3 regions of the Rhizobium sp. PP-F2F-G48 genome follow, and region 2 is predicted to be linked to each of the others. Evidence: predicted binding sites of a transcription regulator. Region 2 holds the regulator's gene; each other region holds the start of a gene.
What was found. Region 2 encodes LexA, which represses DNA repair genes until DNA is damaged. Its sites were predicted from a motif close to TGTTCNNNNTGTGTTCNG; they were not measured.

Region 1: a site for LexA is predicted at 3,201-3,218, ahead of C8J36_RS14120 (YifB family Mg chelatase-like AAA ATPase). Genes of this name have one in related genera too.
Region 3: a site for LexA is predicted at 2,231-2,248, ahead of C8J36_RS11845 (putative DNA modification/repair radical SAM protein). Genes of this name have one in related genera too.

The regions. Positions count from the first base shown of each region.
Region 1 covers NZ_SLVH01000005.1:209,994-214,987, forward strand. Annotated here, with positions in the region: gene C8J36_RS14105 (hypothetical protein) at 1-182, shown strand, start outside; gene C8J36_RS14110 (hypothetical protein) at 272-541, shown strand; gene queC (7-cyano-7-deazaguanine synthase QueC) at 603-1,319, opposite strand; gene C8J36_RS14120 (YifB family Mg chelatase-like AAA ATPase) at 1,598-3,130, opposite strand; gene gshB (glutathione synthase) at 3,296-4,255, opposite strand; gene C8J36_RS14130 (cupin domain-containing protein) at 4,399-4,938, opposite strand.
Region 2 covers NZ_SLVH01000001.1:996,258-1,001,251, reverse strand. Annotated here, with positions in the region: partial or broken gene C8J36_RS04530 (transposase) at 1-23, shown strand, start outside; gene C8J36_RS04525 (hypothetical protein) at 202-522, shown strand; gene C8J36_RS04520 (hypothetical protein) at 792-1,097, opposite strand; gene lexA (transcriptional repressor LexA) at 1,408-2,124, opposite strand; gene C8J36_RS04510 (single-stranded DNA-binding protein) at 2,385-2,918, opposite strand; gene uvrA (excinuclease ABC subunit UvrA) at 3,215-4,994, shown strand, end outside.
Region 3 covers NZ_SLVH01000004.1:132,025-137,018, reverse strand. Annotated here, with positions in the region: gene C8J36_RS11865 (metallopeptidase family protein) at 1-212, shown strand, start outside; gene C8J36_RS11860 (DUF1737 domain-containing protein) at 249-455, opposite strand; gene C8J36_RS11855 (CoA ester lyase) at 452-1,354, opposite strand; gene C8J36_RS11850 (type 1 glutamine amidotransferase domain-containing protein) at 1,500-2,060, opposite strand; gene C8J36_RS11845 (putative DNA modification/repair radical SAM protein) at 2,251-3,483, shown strand; gene C8J36_RS11840 (UdgX family uracil-DNA binding protein) at 3,516-4,994, shown strand, end outside.

The sequences.
Region 1 (4,994 bases), on a different contig from region 2:
TGCGCGGCTGGGTGCTCGGCCTGTCCTCCTATCCGCCGCCGCACGGCGCCGCCGTCGAGGCGCTGAAGGCCTGGTTCGGCCAGCGGACGCCGGAGATCACGCCGGAGGTTCGGGACCGGGACATCGCGATGCTGGCGGCGGTCGCCGATCTGCCCGTTGCGCGCGCACGCAGCGGCATGTGAGATGCGGATGGCATCAAGGACGGGCGCCGCAGCATATCTTCCGCGCAATGGCGGCGGGAACCGGACAGGACGAAGAGGAGCAAGGACCCATGTCGAACGATAATGAACCGGAAATGGAATATTCGGAGCTTTCCGGCGAGTTTACCGAAGACGGCGTCACCGTGCTGGTCGATATCTCCCGTCCGGCCGGCACCAACCTCGACTGGCGGATGCTGGTCCTGACGCAGGAAGAAGACGTGACCGAGTGGGAAGACCCCTTCCCGACCGACCGCGAGGCCTTCGACGAGTTTTTGGCCACCGTCGCCCGGGAAGGCATCCGCTCCTTCTTCGGCGACGAGGATCCGCCGACGCTGCAGTGATCGACGCTGCAGGGATCGACGCCGCAGTGATCCACGTTTCAGGGACCTCTGGCTTGGCGTCTCAGCGGGTCTCGTCCGCGACGAAGCGCCCGGATTTCAGCGCCTCCTGCCAGAAGTCGGCATCCGCATAGGCGGTGGGATCGGCGACGCCGGCGAGGTGAAACGCCTCGCGCCGTTCCACGCAGGTGCCGCACCGGCCGCAATGCATTTCCCCGCCCTTGTAGCAGGACCATGTCCGCGCAAAGGGCGTGCCGTTGCCGGCACCGTCGGTGACGATGTCGGCTTTCGAGCGCTCGACGTAAGGCGCATAGAGCGTCACCGCGGCATAGCCGTCGAGCGCATGGTCCTGCATCGTCTGGAACGACCGGATGAAATCGGGCCGGCAGTCGGGATAGATGAAGTGATCGCCGCCATGGACGGCGACGGCCACCGCGTCCAGTGTCTGCGCGGCGGCGAGCCCGAAGGCGATCGTGAGCAGGATGGCATTGCGGTTCGGCACCACCGTCGCCTTCATCGTCTCCTCCGCATAATGCCCGTCGGGCACCGCGATGTCGTCGGTCAGCGCCGAGCCGGTGAGATGCGCGCCGATCGGCCCGATGTCGATCAGATGATGCGGCACGCCGAGCCTGCCTGCGGCCTCCGCCGCATAATCGAGCTCGCGGCGATGGCGCTGGCCGTAATCGAACGACAGGAGGCAGGCGAGCTGACGATCGCGCGCCACGTGATGGGCGAGCGTGACGGAATCCAGTCCGCCTGAGCAGACGACGAGCGTTTTCATGGATGCGGTTCCCTTATATCAACCAGGTGTTCTGACCGGGCGTCATGACCGGGTGTTTGACCGGGGTGGGCTGCGACCGGCGCCATGAGGCCGACGCACCGACGCCGTCCCCGACGGGGACAGTGCCGTATTCGCGCCCGGCGATAAAGTTCGCAACCGGTCAAGGCCGGCGCATTTTCCCGGGCCCGGCACAGGTCAGGCGGTCACGCCCCGCCCTTCTCGCCTGACCCTCTCGCACCACCCCTCTCGCCGCACTCTTCTCGCCCTGCCCTCGCGCCTCAGGCCGCATTGGTCATCCGGTCCCCCGTGACGCGGTAGGAGATCGCTTCGGCGAGATGCACGCGGCCGACCCTCGGGGCGCCATCGAGATCGGCCAGCGTTCGGGCGACCTTCAACACGCGATGATACGCGCGGGCGGAGAAGGCCATCCGTTCGGCGGCATCGCGCAGGAGCTGAAGGCCCGCCGCATCCGGCTCGGCCATCGCCTCGATCATCGCCGTGGTCGAGCGGGCGTTCGACGTGATCTTCGGCATGCCGAAGGCGATGAAGCGGTCAATCTGGAGGGCACGGGCCTGCGCGACGCGCGCGGCGACGACGGCGCTGGTTTCGGCCTTTGCCGGGCGGATCAGGTCGGCGGCCGACACGGCGGGCACGGAAATGCGGATGTCGATCCGGTCCATCAGCGGGCCGGAAATGCGCGCCTGGTAATCGCTCGCGCAGCGCGGGCCGCGGGCGCAGCTGTGCCCCGGCTCGCCCGCCATGCCGCAGCGGCAGGGGTTCATGGCCGCGACCAGCTGGATGGCGGCGGGATAGCTGATGCGGTGATTGGCCCGGGCGATGATGCATTCGGCCGTCTCGAGCGGCTGGCGCAGCGCGTCCAGCGCCTGCGGCGTGAATTCCGGGACCTCGTCGAGGAACAGCACGCCGTTATGCGCGAGCGAGGCCTCCCCCGGCCGGGCGCGCAGGCCGCCGCCGACGAGGGCCGCCATGGTGGCGGAATGGTGCGGCGTGCGGAAGGGCCGGCGGTCCGAGAGCTTGCCGCCCGGCAGCTGCCCGGCGATCGAGTGGATCATCGACACTTCCAGAAGTTCCCCCGGCGACAGCGGCGGCAGGATGGAGGGCAGGCGCGCGGCCAGCATCGATTTGCCCGAGCCGGGCGGGCCGACCATCAGCAGATTGTGGTTGCCGGCCGCGGCCACTTCGAGCGCGCGCTTGGCGCTTTCCTGGCCCTTGATGTCGGCGAGATCGGGCAGATTGGCGGGGGTCGCGCGGATGGCCGGCTCCGGCCGCGTCAGCACCTGCGTGCCGCGAAAATGGTTGGCGAGCGCGATCAGGCTGCGCGGCGCGAGAATGTCGATCTCGGCACCGGCCCAGGCCGCCTCCGCGCCGCTGTCGGCCGGGCAGATCAGGCCCTTGCCGATCGCGTTCGCGCCGATCGCCGCCGGCAGCGCGCCGGCCACGGCCGCGATCGTGCCGTCGAGATTGAGCTCGCCGATGACGACATAGTCCGAAAGCGCATCCGAGGGGATCGCCCCCAGCGCCGCCATCAGCCCGAGCGCGATCGGCAGGTCGAAATGGCTGCCCTCCTTCGGCAGGTCGGCGGGCGCGAGGTTGATGGTCACGCGTTTTGCCGGCAGAGCGAGGCCCGAGGCGTGAAGGGCGGCGTGCACGCGCTCCCGGCTTTCGGCCACCGCCTTGTCCGGCAGGCCGACGATCTGCACGCCCACCTTGCCCGGCGCGACCATCACCTGCACATCGACCGGCACACCCTCGATGCCCTGGAACGCCACCGTGCTGACCCGTGCCACCATGTTCCCACGTCTCCGTTCCCGCTTCTCCGCTCGATGTCTTTATGAGACATCCCTCACATGACACATCGAAAAGAATAAAACAAGAACATCGGACGAACGAATGCAATCGGACATGTCGAAAAGGTTGCAATTCCTGCAACCCGGGCCCGGATCGACGCTCCGGGCTCAGGCCCGCTTGCGTTCGATCGCATCCCAGAGCACAGCGGCGATGTCGGCCCCGCCGAAGGCCTTCACCTCGCGGATGCCGGTCGGCGAGGTCACGTTGATCTCGGTCATGACGTCGCCGATGACGTCGATGCCGACCAGCAGGAAGCCGCGTTCGCGCAGCGCCGGGCCGATGCGGGCGCAGATTTCCCGTTCGCGCGTCGTCAGCTCCGTCGGCTCGGGCTTGCCGCCGGCATGCATGTTGGAGCGGGCATCGTGCTCGGCCGGCACGCGGTTGATCGCGCCGACGGGCGCGCCATCGACGAGAATGATGCGCTTGTCGCCCTTGCGCACCGCCGGCAGGTACTCCTGCGCGATGAAGGGCTCGCGGAACATCTGCCCGAACATTTCGAGCAGCGAGGACATGTTGCGGTCGTCGCGGGTGGAATGGAACACGCCGGCGCCGCCATTGCCGTAGAGCGGCTTCAAGATGATATCGCCCATTTCCTCGCGGAATTTGGCGATTTCGGCGGCATCGCGGGTGATCAGCGTCTTCGGCATCAGGTCCGGAAATTCGGTGACGAAGATCTTTTCCGGCGAGTTGCGCACCCAGGCGGGGTCGTTCACCACCAGCGTCTTCGGGTGGATGCGCTCCAGAAGATGGGTCGAGGTGATATAGGCCATGTCGAAGGGCGGATCCTGGCGCAGCAGCACCACATCCATGGTGGAAAGATCGAGCCGCTCCGGTTCGCCGAGCGTGAAATGGTCGCCCTTCACGTCGCGCAGCGTCATCTGCTGCGCCGTGGCATAGACCTGCCCGTCGCGCATCGACAGCCGGTCCGGCGTGTAGTGAAACAGCCGGTAGCCGCGGTTCTGCGCCTCCAGGCTCATCGCAAAGGTCGAATCGCCCGCGATATTGATGGTGGAGACGTGGTCCATCTGAACCGCGACGTTGCGAATTGCCGTCCTGGTGGCTGCCATTGTCTTCCCCTGTCACCGACCCGCCGCTGTCCGGCGGGCCTCATGACGTAGGATGCCGGGGCTGCAAAGGCAACGCCCGAACGCGGCGCGGGCTTGCGAAAATGGTCCCCCTCGCGGCCCGCTCCGGACCTCGGGCCCGCACCTCAGGCCGCGAGCGCGGCCTTCGGGGCTTCGCCCCGCAACAGATCGCGCAGGCGATAGGCGAGCACCACGGATTCGGGGAATTTCTTGCGGCAGAAGGCGATCTTGCGGACATAGGTGTCGATGCGCCAGTTGGCCCAGGTGCCGCCGTTGAAGAAGCCGATATCGCCGGCCCGCAGGGTCCGCTCGGTGCCGTCCTCGGCCGTCACATGCACCTCGCCTTCGAGGATGACGACGGTTTCGTCCCAGCCGAAATACCAGTTGAATTCGCCGGCCGTGCAGTCCCACATGGCGGTCACGGCGGCATCGTCGTGGCTGCGGGAATGTTCGGCCGCCCGCGCGACCGGCGTGCCGGACACGATCCAGTCCGGATTGATCGGGGCGGGCTGCATCGGCAGTTCGATCGCCGGCGAGGCGATCATCGCCTGCTTGCTGCGGGCTGCCTGCCGCGCCGCCACGAATTTCGGCCCGAGCTTCGGCAGAAGCGGCGCCGCCCGCACCGCCACCGTCATGAATTCCGCAAAAAGCATTTTCAGCGCCATCGTGTCCCCCTGGCAAAATCGTCCATCCTCACATCGTGAACGATAGGTCGGAAAAA
Region 2 (4,994 bases):
CCGCTGTTATCTTCTGGCTGTGAATTTTATGAGTCCTGAGCCTAGTGCAATGCCAAAAAAGGAAAGCCGTCATCTCGGACAGGTGCGCGACAAATCGATTGAAAGTGATGAGGCCTTCGCTATTCTTCGATTAGCGTACTCGAACGGACGCAATCGAATTTCCTGGGGAGGAGACTGAACGACATGATCACAAAAAACTGCATGGCAGGCGCCCTCTTGGTGAGCGCCACCTTCTTGTCAAACCCCGCGCAAGCGGAAGATCTTGTCTTCACGCTGAAGAACGGTACGCAATCGGTTCTCACGCGATTCTACACGTCACCCGTCGGCGTCAGCGACTGGGAGAGGGACGTCTTCGGAGAGCAGGTGCTCAGTCCTGGCGAGACGATCGAACTGACGATCGCGGACGGACGCGACGTTTGCGACTACGACATGCGGTTCGAGTTCGAGGAGGGGTCAGACTTGGCGACGACTGAAGACAAGCAAAACCTGTGCGAGATGGGATCCTATACCATTCACGAATAGCGGACGCCGTTGTGCCGAAAGATGCCGGAATCAACAATAGTGGAAGCAGCCAGACAGACGTTGGGCTTTAGAGTGAGCTGGCTGCTCCAACTGTCGTCATGGGAACGCCATTGCCGAGATCGTTGTTGGCGTACTTGATCACGAGGATACTAAGGACGGATGCTAGCATCCCGACGAAAATCATTCTCATAGCGTGATCCTTTGCGCACGGTCTGCGCTTGAAAAGAGATGGTACGGCGCCATTGCCAGCGATCCTTTATCAGCGATCTTCAGTCGAAATCGCCGATCCGACCATGCTGCTCAAGAACGAGGGCTGGGCCGGCTTCGCCAATCGCTGTGTTGCCCCGCCTTGAGACGACTGCCGTGCCCGCATGTCCGCGTGCAAGACGACTGGCCAAAGCGCGGGCTTCATCGGCGGTCTTGATGCTCAATGGTCGATCGGATAGCGAAATCTCGCCTTCGCGATCGTCGAAGACCAGGACTTCAAAACTTTCCAATGTTCCCGGCATCTCGGTCTCCGCAGTGTTCGGCCGGTTAACGCCGATGTCCGCAAGCAGTTCCGTCTGCTTCTCCATCGTGCAGATTTCTCTGAAAAACGCGTGCCGCTGGATCTCGCGAGCCGAGTGCCTGCATCCGCTTCTCGTATCCTCTTCGCCTCCCCAACGGTTTCGAGAATAGCAATCCCCGCCTCCATCCTTGTCGAACGAAAGCAACAGAAAGAAGGCCGCACCATGAGAAACAAGCAAACCGCGCATTGATGAAATGCACGGCGCGAGGTCACTATCGAAGCGGACAGGACGAGGAATTCAGGACGAGGAAAACCGATGCTTGCCCTGGAGACCGACGCCTCCAATCGGCCACCCCTCGCCGGAAACCATATCCTTTTTACTGGTAGTGGCGGATCAAGCCGACAAGCTTTCCCTGAACCTTGACCCGGTCCGGTCCGAAAATCCGCGTCTCATAGGCCGGGTTGGCCGCCTCCAGAGCGACAGAGGCTCCCTTGCGGCGGAAGCGTTTCAAGGTCGCCTCTTCGTCATCGACCAAGGCCACGACGATCTCGCCCGGGCTGGCGCTGTTCGCACTCCGGATGATGACGGTATCGCCATCGAGAATGCCCGCTTCGATCATCGAGTCCCCCCGAACTTCCAACGCATAATGCTCGCCACTGCCGAGCATGAAAGCGGGAACGGCAATGTCATGCGTGTTGTTCTGGATAGCGGAAATCGGCACGCCGGCAGCAATCCGACCCATGACAGGAACGGAGACGCTGTTATCGTTTCCGACGCCAATGGCAGCCTTCGCCGGTGTTTCCGGGACAGAGGACGGGCGACTTCCCTGAATGACGCTCGGTGAAAACCCCCGCTTCGGCGGTGTCGACGCGAGATAGGCGTCCGGCAGCTTGATCACCTCGAGCGCCCGCGCCCTGTTTGGCAAGCGCCGGATAAAGCCACGCTCTTCGAGCGCCGTGATCAGCCGATGGATGCCGGACTTGGAGGCCAGTTCCAGAGCATCCTTCATCTCGTCGAACGATGGCGGAACACCCGATTCCTTCATGCGCTCATGAATGAAAATCAACAATTCCTGTTGCTTGCGGGTCAGCATGATCAAACGACTCCAAAGTCACGAAACAAAGCAAGAACAGTGTTATATGTTCCTCATGTGTTCTGCAAGTGCCATTCCGCCGAAGTGAACCGTTCATCGACGAAAAGGCGAATTCGTTCAGATGCGTTGCTTGCGGCGAGGTCCTTTCCGAAAGGACAGACCTTGAGATCAGCGTTCATCGCTCCGGCAATAAGAAACGCCGTCGCAAGCAGGCTCGCAACGGCGAAAAGGCTATTTGACACTCGGTGTCCAAGACGGAATCAGAACGGAATGTCGTCATCCAGATCGCGCGAGAAGCCACCGCTCGCCCCGCCGGTGCTGCCGCCCGAACGACCGCCGGACGACTGGGCCGGACGATCGAAATCGTCGCCATAGTTCGGTCCGCTGCCCCCGCCGTAATCCGAACTCCCACGGTTTCCACCACCACTACCGCCGCCGCCGTCACGGCCATCCAGCATGGTCAGCGTCGAATTGAAGCCCTGAAGCACCACTTCGGTGGAATAGCGGTCGTTGCCGTCCTTGTCCTGCCATTTGCGTGTCTGCAAGGCGCCTTCGAGATAAAGCTTGGCGCCCTTCTTCACATATTGTTCGACGACCTTGCACAGGCCCTCGTTGAAAACGACGACCGTATGCCACTCGGTCTTCTCGCGTCGCTCGCCCGAATTTCGGTCGCGCCAGCTTTCGGACGTGGCGATGCGCAGGTTCGCGATCGGCTTTCCGTCCTGCGTCCGCCGGATTTCCGGGTCCGCCCCGACATTTCCGATGAGGATCACCTTGTTTACGCTACCAGCCATCTCTTTGTCCTGTCTCCTGAAAGCGGCCCAACGTCCCGCAATGTGCGCAAAGCCTACGCTGTTGGATCTGGCTTTTCGCCCTCGACCCGCGGCAATCCACAACAGTTTGCAAATTTGTTCTTTATTTGTTCTAATTCTTCGTTATGATCCTGTCAACCATGCACGCGCCGGGCTTCCGATGCTCAACGAGCCTGCCCGGACCGGGACGTTCGAATTGCGGTTTCGCCCGAGGCCGGGTCGACATATGAAGTATTGATCTTAAGTAAGGGCTTCGTCCCCATACAGAGCGTTTGACCATGAGCGAATTCAAGACCATCTCGATCCGCGGTGCGCGGGAGCACAATCTCAAGGGTATCGACCTCGATCTCCCGCGCAACAAACTGATCGTGATGACCGGCCTTTCCGGGTCGGGAAAATCGTCGCTCGCCTTCGACACGATCTATGCGGAAGGGCAGAGGCGCTACGTCGAGAGCCTGTCGGCCTATGCGCGCCAGTTTCTGGAGATGATGCAGAAGCCGGATGTGGACCTGATCGAAGGTCTTTCGCCCGCAATTTCGATCGAACAGAAGACGACGTCGAAGAACCCCCGCTCGACCGTGGGAACGGTGACGGAGATCTACGACTATATGCGCCTTCTTTTCGCGCGCGTCGGTGTCCCCTATTCGCCGGCGACCGGGCTGCCAATCGAGAGCCAGACGGTGAGCCAGATGGTTGACCGTATCCTTGCGATGGAGGAAGGCGCTCGCCTGTACATCCTCGCGCCGATGATCCGGGGCCGTAAGGGCGAGTACAAGAAAGAACTCGCGGAGCTGATGAAAAAGGGCTTTCAGCGCGTCAAGGTCGATGGCCAGTTCTACGAGATCGCCGATGTCCCCGCGCTCGACAAGAAATACAAGCACGATATCGATGTGGTGGTCGATCGCCTGGTCGTGCGCGGCGATATTGCTGCGCGGCTGGCCGACAGTCTGGAAACATCGCTCAGGCTGGCCGATGGTCTTGCGATAGCCGAATTTGCCGACAAGCCTCTGCCCGAGAAGGAGACCTCGGCCGGCGGCTCCGCGAACAAATCGCTCAACGAGACGCATGAGCGGGTGCTGTTTTCGGAGAAATTCGCCTGCCCCGTCTCCGGCTTCACGATTTCCGAGATCGAACCGCGGCTGTTTTCCTTCAACAATCCGTTCGGTGCCTGCTCCACCTGCGACGGCCTCGGCAGTCAGCAGAAGATCGACGAGGCCCTCATCGTTCCGGAACACGATCGGACCCTGAAAAACGGGGCGATCGCCCCCTGGGCCAAATCGTCGTCGCCTTACTACAATCAAACGCTGGAAGCGCTCGGCAAGGCGTTCGGCTTCAAGCTGAGCAGCACCTGGGCGGATCTGTCGGATGCTGCGAAAAAGGCGATCCTGCGCGGGACGGACGAAAAGATCGTGTTCCAGTATGCGGATGGCGCACGCTCGTACAACACCACGAAGACGTTCGAAGGGATCGTCCCCAACCTCGAACGGCGCTGGAAAGAAACCGAATCGGCCTGGGCGCGCGAGGAGATCGAGCGTTACATGTCGGCAGCCCCCTGCCCGGCCTGCAAAGGTTTCCGGCTGAAGCCCGAGGCGCTGGCCGTCAAGATCGACCGGCTTCAAATCGGCGAGGTGACGAACATGTCGATCCGCGTCGCGCGGGATTGGTTCGAGGATCTGCCCGCCCGCCTAACGGAGAAGCAGAACGAGATTGCCGTTCGGATCCTGAAGGAGATTCGCGATCGCCTGCGCTTCCTGAACGATGTCGGGCTGGATTACCTCAGTCTTTCGCGAAATTCCGGTACCTTGTCGGGCGGCGAAAGCCAGCGCATCCGGCTCGCCTCGCAGATCGGATCGGGCCTGACGGGCGTGCTCTACGTGCTGGACGAGCCGTCGATCGGCCTGCATCAGCGTGACAATGCGCGCCTTCTCGATACGCTGCGGCATCTGCGCGACATTGGAAATACCGTCATCGTGGTCGAGCACGACGAAGACGCGATTCTGACGGCCGACTATGTTGTCGATATCGGTCCGGCTGCCGGCATTCATGGCGGCCAGGTCG
Region 3 (4,994 bases), on a different contig from region 2:
GCATCGGCGAGCGTTTCACCATGGAAACCGGCACGATGCCGAACCGGATCACGCTCTACCGCCGGCCCATCCTCGATTACTGGGCCGAAAACGATGAAACGCTGGGCGACATCATCACCCATGTGCTGATCCACGAGATCGGTCACCATTTCGGCCTGTCGGACGACGATATGGAGCGCATCGAGGCCAGCGTGGAGCATGTCGGCGGGTGATGAACCCGCCGCATGATGTGTGAACCGCGCTGTCGCCTATTGCTCGGACAGCTTCATATCCGGCACATAGTCCTTGCCCGCGACCTCTTTCACCACGGCCTGACCGCACTGCATGACCTGCGCATCCGCGTTGAAGGTATAGGTCGGCGATCCGTGCAGAACCCAGCCCTGATTCAGGGCGGCCGTCACCTTGTGGCAGAAGCTCGCATCGTCGGGACCGGTGAGAAAGCGATAGAGTTTCATGTCGGCGTTCCTTTGCTTTTGATAGCCTCGATCTTGGCAAGGCAGGCGAGCGCCTGTTCCAGATGCAGGACCTCGACCATCTTGCCCTTGTGGACGATGACCGATCGGCCCGCATTGTCGGGATGATCGAAGGCCACAACGATCTCCCGGGCGTCGGCCTCGTCCGCGGCCGAAGGTGCGAAAGCGGCATTCGCCGGGGCGATCTGCTGCGGATGGATCAGCATCTTGCCGTCAAACCCCATATCGCGACCCGCCGCGCATTCCTGCGCAAAACCTTCCGCGTCGCGGATGTCGTTGAACACGGCGTCGAGAACATCGAGTCCGCTGCCGCGGGCCGCGAGAAGGATCTGCATGAGCCAGGGCACGAGATAGGTGCGTCCGGGAAGAGCCGCAACGCCCGTCTCCTTGCGCAGATCGTTAAGGCCGGGAATGAGGCAATCGAGCCGTCCGCCGCGCGTGCGCCCCGTCTCGGCGATCGGCGCCACGTTGAGAACGCCCCTCGGGGTCTCGATCATCGCCCAAAGCCGCAGGTCCTCCGGTGCGTCCCCCTCGTCCAGCCGTTCGGCGATGTCGAGGATATCCCGCGGCCCCTCCACCTTGGGCACGAGGATGGCATCGAACCGGCAGTTTGAGAGAGCGGCGAGATCCGCTTCGCCGAAACCGGAGGCAAGGCCATTGATCCGCACGATCCGCTCGATGCCCGGCGTCTCCTGCGCCAGATGGCGCACCAGTGCCGCGCGCGCGTCGGACTTCCGATCCGGAAGCACGGCATCTTCCAGATCGTAGATCACCGCATCGGGCGCAAGGCTGATAACCTTTGCAAGCGCACGGTCATTATCGGCCGGCACGCAGAGCACGGAACGGCGCAGGCGACGGGGATGGCGGTCGGACATAGATATCATGCCCTGTTGTGCCTTTCCCTTCCCGTCTGCGCAAGTCTCACCCGTCCGAAGTTCCCCCGGGAGCAACACGCCGAGAGACAGGCAGCAACAAGCCGGCTCCATCGTTCGACGGAGCCGGCTGACTGTTTTAGAAGGGTAGGCCTCAGGCGGCCTTGCGGTCGTGGAGACCTTCTTCGACTTCCTCGACGATCTTTGCCACGAAGGCATCGAGATCTCCGGGATTGCGGGAGGTGATGATGCCCTTGTCTGTGACCACGGCCTCATCCGACCACAGACCACCGGCATTGACGACGTCGGTCTTGATGGACTTATAGGAGGTGACCTTGCGACCCTTGACCGCACCGGCCTCGACCAGAAGCCACGGCGCATGGCAGATGGCAGCGACGACCTTGCCGGAGGAGACGAACTCGCGGACGATCCGCAGGGCTTCGTCCTCGACGCGCAGCTTGTCCGGGTTAATCTGGCCACCCGGCAGAACGAGCGCATCGAAGTCGGCGATATCAACGTCCTTGGCATCGAGATCGACGTCGATGCTATCGCCCCAATCCTTTTCGTCCCAGCTCTTGATGCTGGTCTTTCCGATCGAGGCGATCTTCACGGTCGCACCCTGCTTCTTCAGGCCGTCATAAGGGACGCGCAGTTCCGACCGTTCATAGCCATCGGTCGCGAGAATGAGGATTTTGGATTCCTTGATGGAAGGCATGAGCCTGCTCCTTGATGTTTTTTCGTGTTCTGAGCTTCGGTCACCGCAGCCTGTCCGGCTGGTCGATGTCGAAGCGGATGTCACGACGGGTTCGGTCCGTTAACGAGACGAAGTGCGGATCGTTCCGAAAATGAAACCGTCAACGCACGCAAGATTGACGTTTCGGGAAAAAGAACATATGTAGAACACCATGAAGAAATCGCTGAAAGAGCGTTTGGCCATCCTTTCGGATGCTGCCAAATACGATGCATCCTGCGCCTCCAGCGGCACGACGAAACGCAATTCGTCCGCAAGCGGCGGGCTCGGCTCCACCGAGGGATCGGGCATCTGTCACGCCTATGCGCCGGACGGGCGATGCATTTCGCTGCTCAAGATCCTGATGACGAATTTCTGCATCTACGACTGCGCCTATTGCATCAACCGGTCATCCAGCAATGTCGAGCGCGCGCGGTTTTCGGTCGAGGAAGTCGTCTGGCTGACGCTCGAATTCTATCGCCGCAACTATATCGAAGGCCTGTTTCTATCCTCCGGAATCATCCGTTCGTCGGACCACACGATGGAGGAGATGGTGCGGATCGCCCGCGAACTGCGCGTGACGCATAATTTCCGCGGCTATATCCACCTGAAATCGATCCCGGAAGCCTCCCCGGCGCTGATCGAGGAGGCCGGGCTCTATGCGGACCGCCTGTCGATCAACATCGAACTGCCGACCGATGCGGGCCTGACGCGCTATGCGCCGGAGAAGCGACCGGCGGGTATCCGCAAGTCGATGGGCGATCTCCGCTTGAAGATCGAGGAGATGCGCGACCCGACGCTTCAGACCAAGCGCACACGGCGCTTCGCCCCGGCCGGACAGAGCACGCAGATGATCGTCGGCGCCGACCAGGCGAACGACAGCGTCATCCTCGGTACCAGCGCCCGGCTTTACGGCAGCTACGGCCTTAGGCGGGTCTATTATTCCGCCTTCAGCCCCATTCCCGATGCCTCGCGCAACCTGCCCCTCGTCAAGCCGCCCTTGATGCGCGAGCACCGGCTCTACCAGGCCGACTGGCTCTACCGCTTCTATGGCTTCGGCATCGAGGAGATCACCCGCGATCAGCCCGACGGCATGCTCGACCTCGATTTGGACCCGAAGCTCGCCTGGGCGCTCGCCAACCGGCAGCGTTTTCCGGTTGATATCAACAAGGCCGATCGTGAAATGCTGCTGCGCGTTCCCGGTTTCGGCGCGAAGATCGTCCGCGCCATCCTCACCGCCCGCCGATATCGCACTCTGCGCCTGGACGATCTCGTTCGCCTCAAAGTCTCGCTGAAAAAGGTCCAGGCCTTCATCGTTGCGGAAGGCTGGACGCCGTCCCGCCTCATCGACCGTCCGGATCTGCGCACGATGTTCGAGCCAAAACCGGAACAGCTGGTCCTTCTCTGATGCCGCCGCTCGAGGTTGAGAGACAAACCGTCATGCTCGACGGGAAGGGCGATTTCGGCGAATGGCGGGAGGCCGCTCGCCGGCTCCTCAAGGCGGGATTATCACCCGCCGCCGTGGACTGGCGGGACAAGCAGGGCGCCACCGATCTCTTTGCCGACCCGCCGCCGGCGCAGCCCGACCCGGAGCGGAAACCGGAGGAAGCAAGGCCGGAGATCACCGTTCCCCGCGCCTTCATGGCGCTTGCCGAAACCGTGATCTGCCATTCCGATCCCGGCCGTTTCACTCTCCTCTATCGCACGCTCTGGCGCCTGCAGGCCGAGCGAAACCTGCTCGATATCGTCTCCGATGCGGATATCGTCCGGCTCAATGCCATGGAGAAATCCGTTCGGCGCGACAGTCACAAGATGAAAGCCTTCGTCCGCTTCAAGGAGATCGGGGCCGGAATCGCGACGACAGGCGCATCGGGCGGGGATGTCATGGAGGTGATCGCCAGCCCGATCGCTCTGGAGGCCGGCAGCCTGACGATCGGCCGCCGCCGGTTTTTCGCCTGGTTCGAGCCGGATCATTTCATTGTCGCCCGCGTTGCCCCTTTCTTCCAGCGGCGCTTTACGGACATGGACTGGATCATCGCCACGCCGAAAGGCTCCGCCGCCTGGAATGGAACCACACTGACGGTAACGTCCGAGCCGGCGGAAGACCCCAAGCTGACCGATGACGCGGACACGCTGTGGCGCACCTATTACAGCAACATCTTCAATCCGGCGCGGCTGAAGGTGAAAGCCATGCAGTCGGAAATGCCGAAGAAATACTGGAAAAACCTGCCCGAAGCCGACCTCATCCCCGGTCTGATCGCCGGCGCGGAGGAAAAGGTGCGGGCGATGGCGAGACAGGCGATGAAGGACCCGCCGGCCTTCCACGCCAAGGTGCGCGAGGCCGCCATGCCGAAGACCGAGGAGAACACCGCCATTCCCGGCACGCTGGAGGCCGCGCGGGCAGAGGCGCGCGACTGCACCCGCTGTCCGCTCTCCTGCAAGGCGACGCAGACCGTGTTCGGCGAGGGGCCAGAGGATGCGAAACTCATGTTCGTCGGCGAGCAGCCGGGCGACCAGGAGGATCTCGCGGGACGTCCCTTCATCGGCCCCGCCGGACGGATGTTCGACACGATCGCCGGCGAGGTCGACCTCGATCGAAAAACGGCCTATGTCACCAATGCCGTCAAGCATTTCAAATATGAGCCGCGCGGCAAGCGCCGCATCCACCAGAAGCCGAATATGGGCGAAATCCGCGCCTGTCGCTGGTGGCTCAAGCTGGAGCTCGACCTGATCCAGCCGAAACTGGTGGTGGCGATGGGCGCAACCGCGCTGACATCCGTCATGGACCATGCCGAGCGGCTGGGCGACTACCGGAGCCGCAAGGTCGAGCTCGACGATGGCCGCGCGCTCTACACCACGGTCCACCCGTCCTACCTCCTGCGCATCCCCGACGAGGGGCGCAAGCGCGAGGAGATCGAC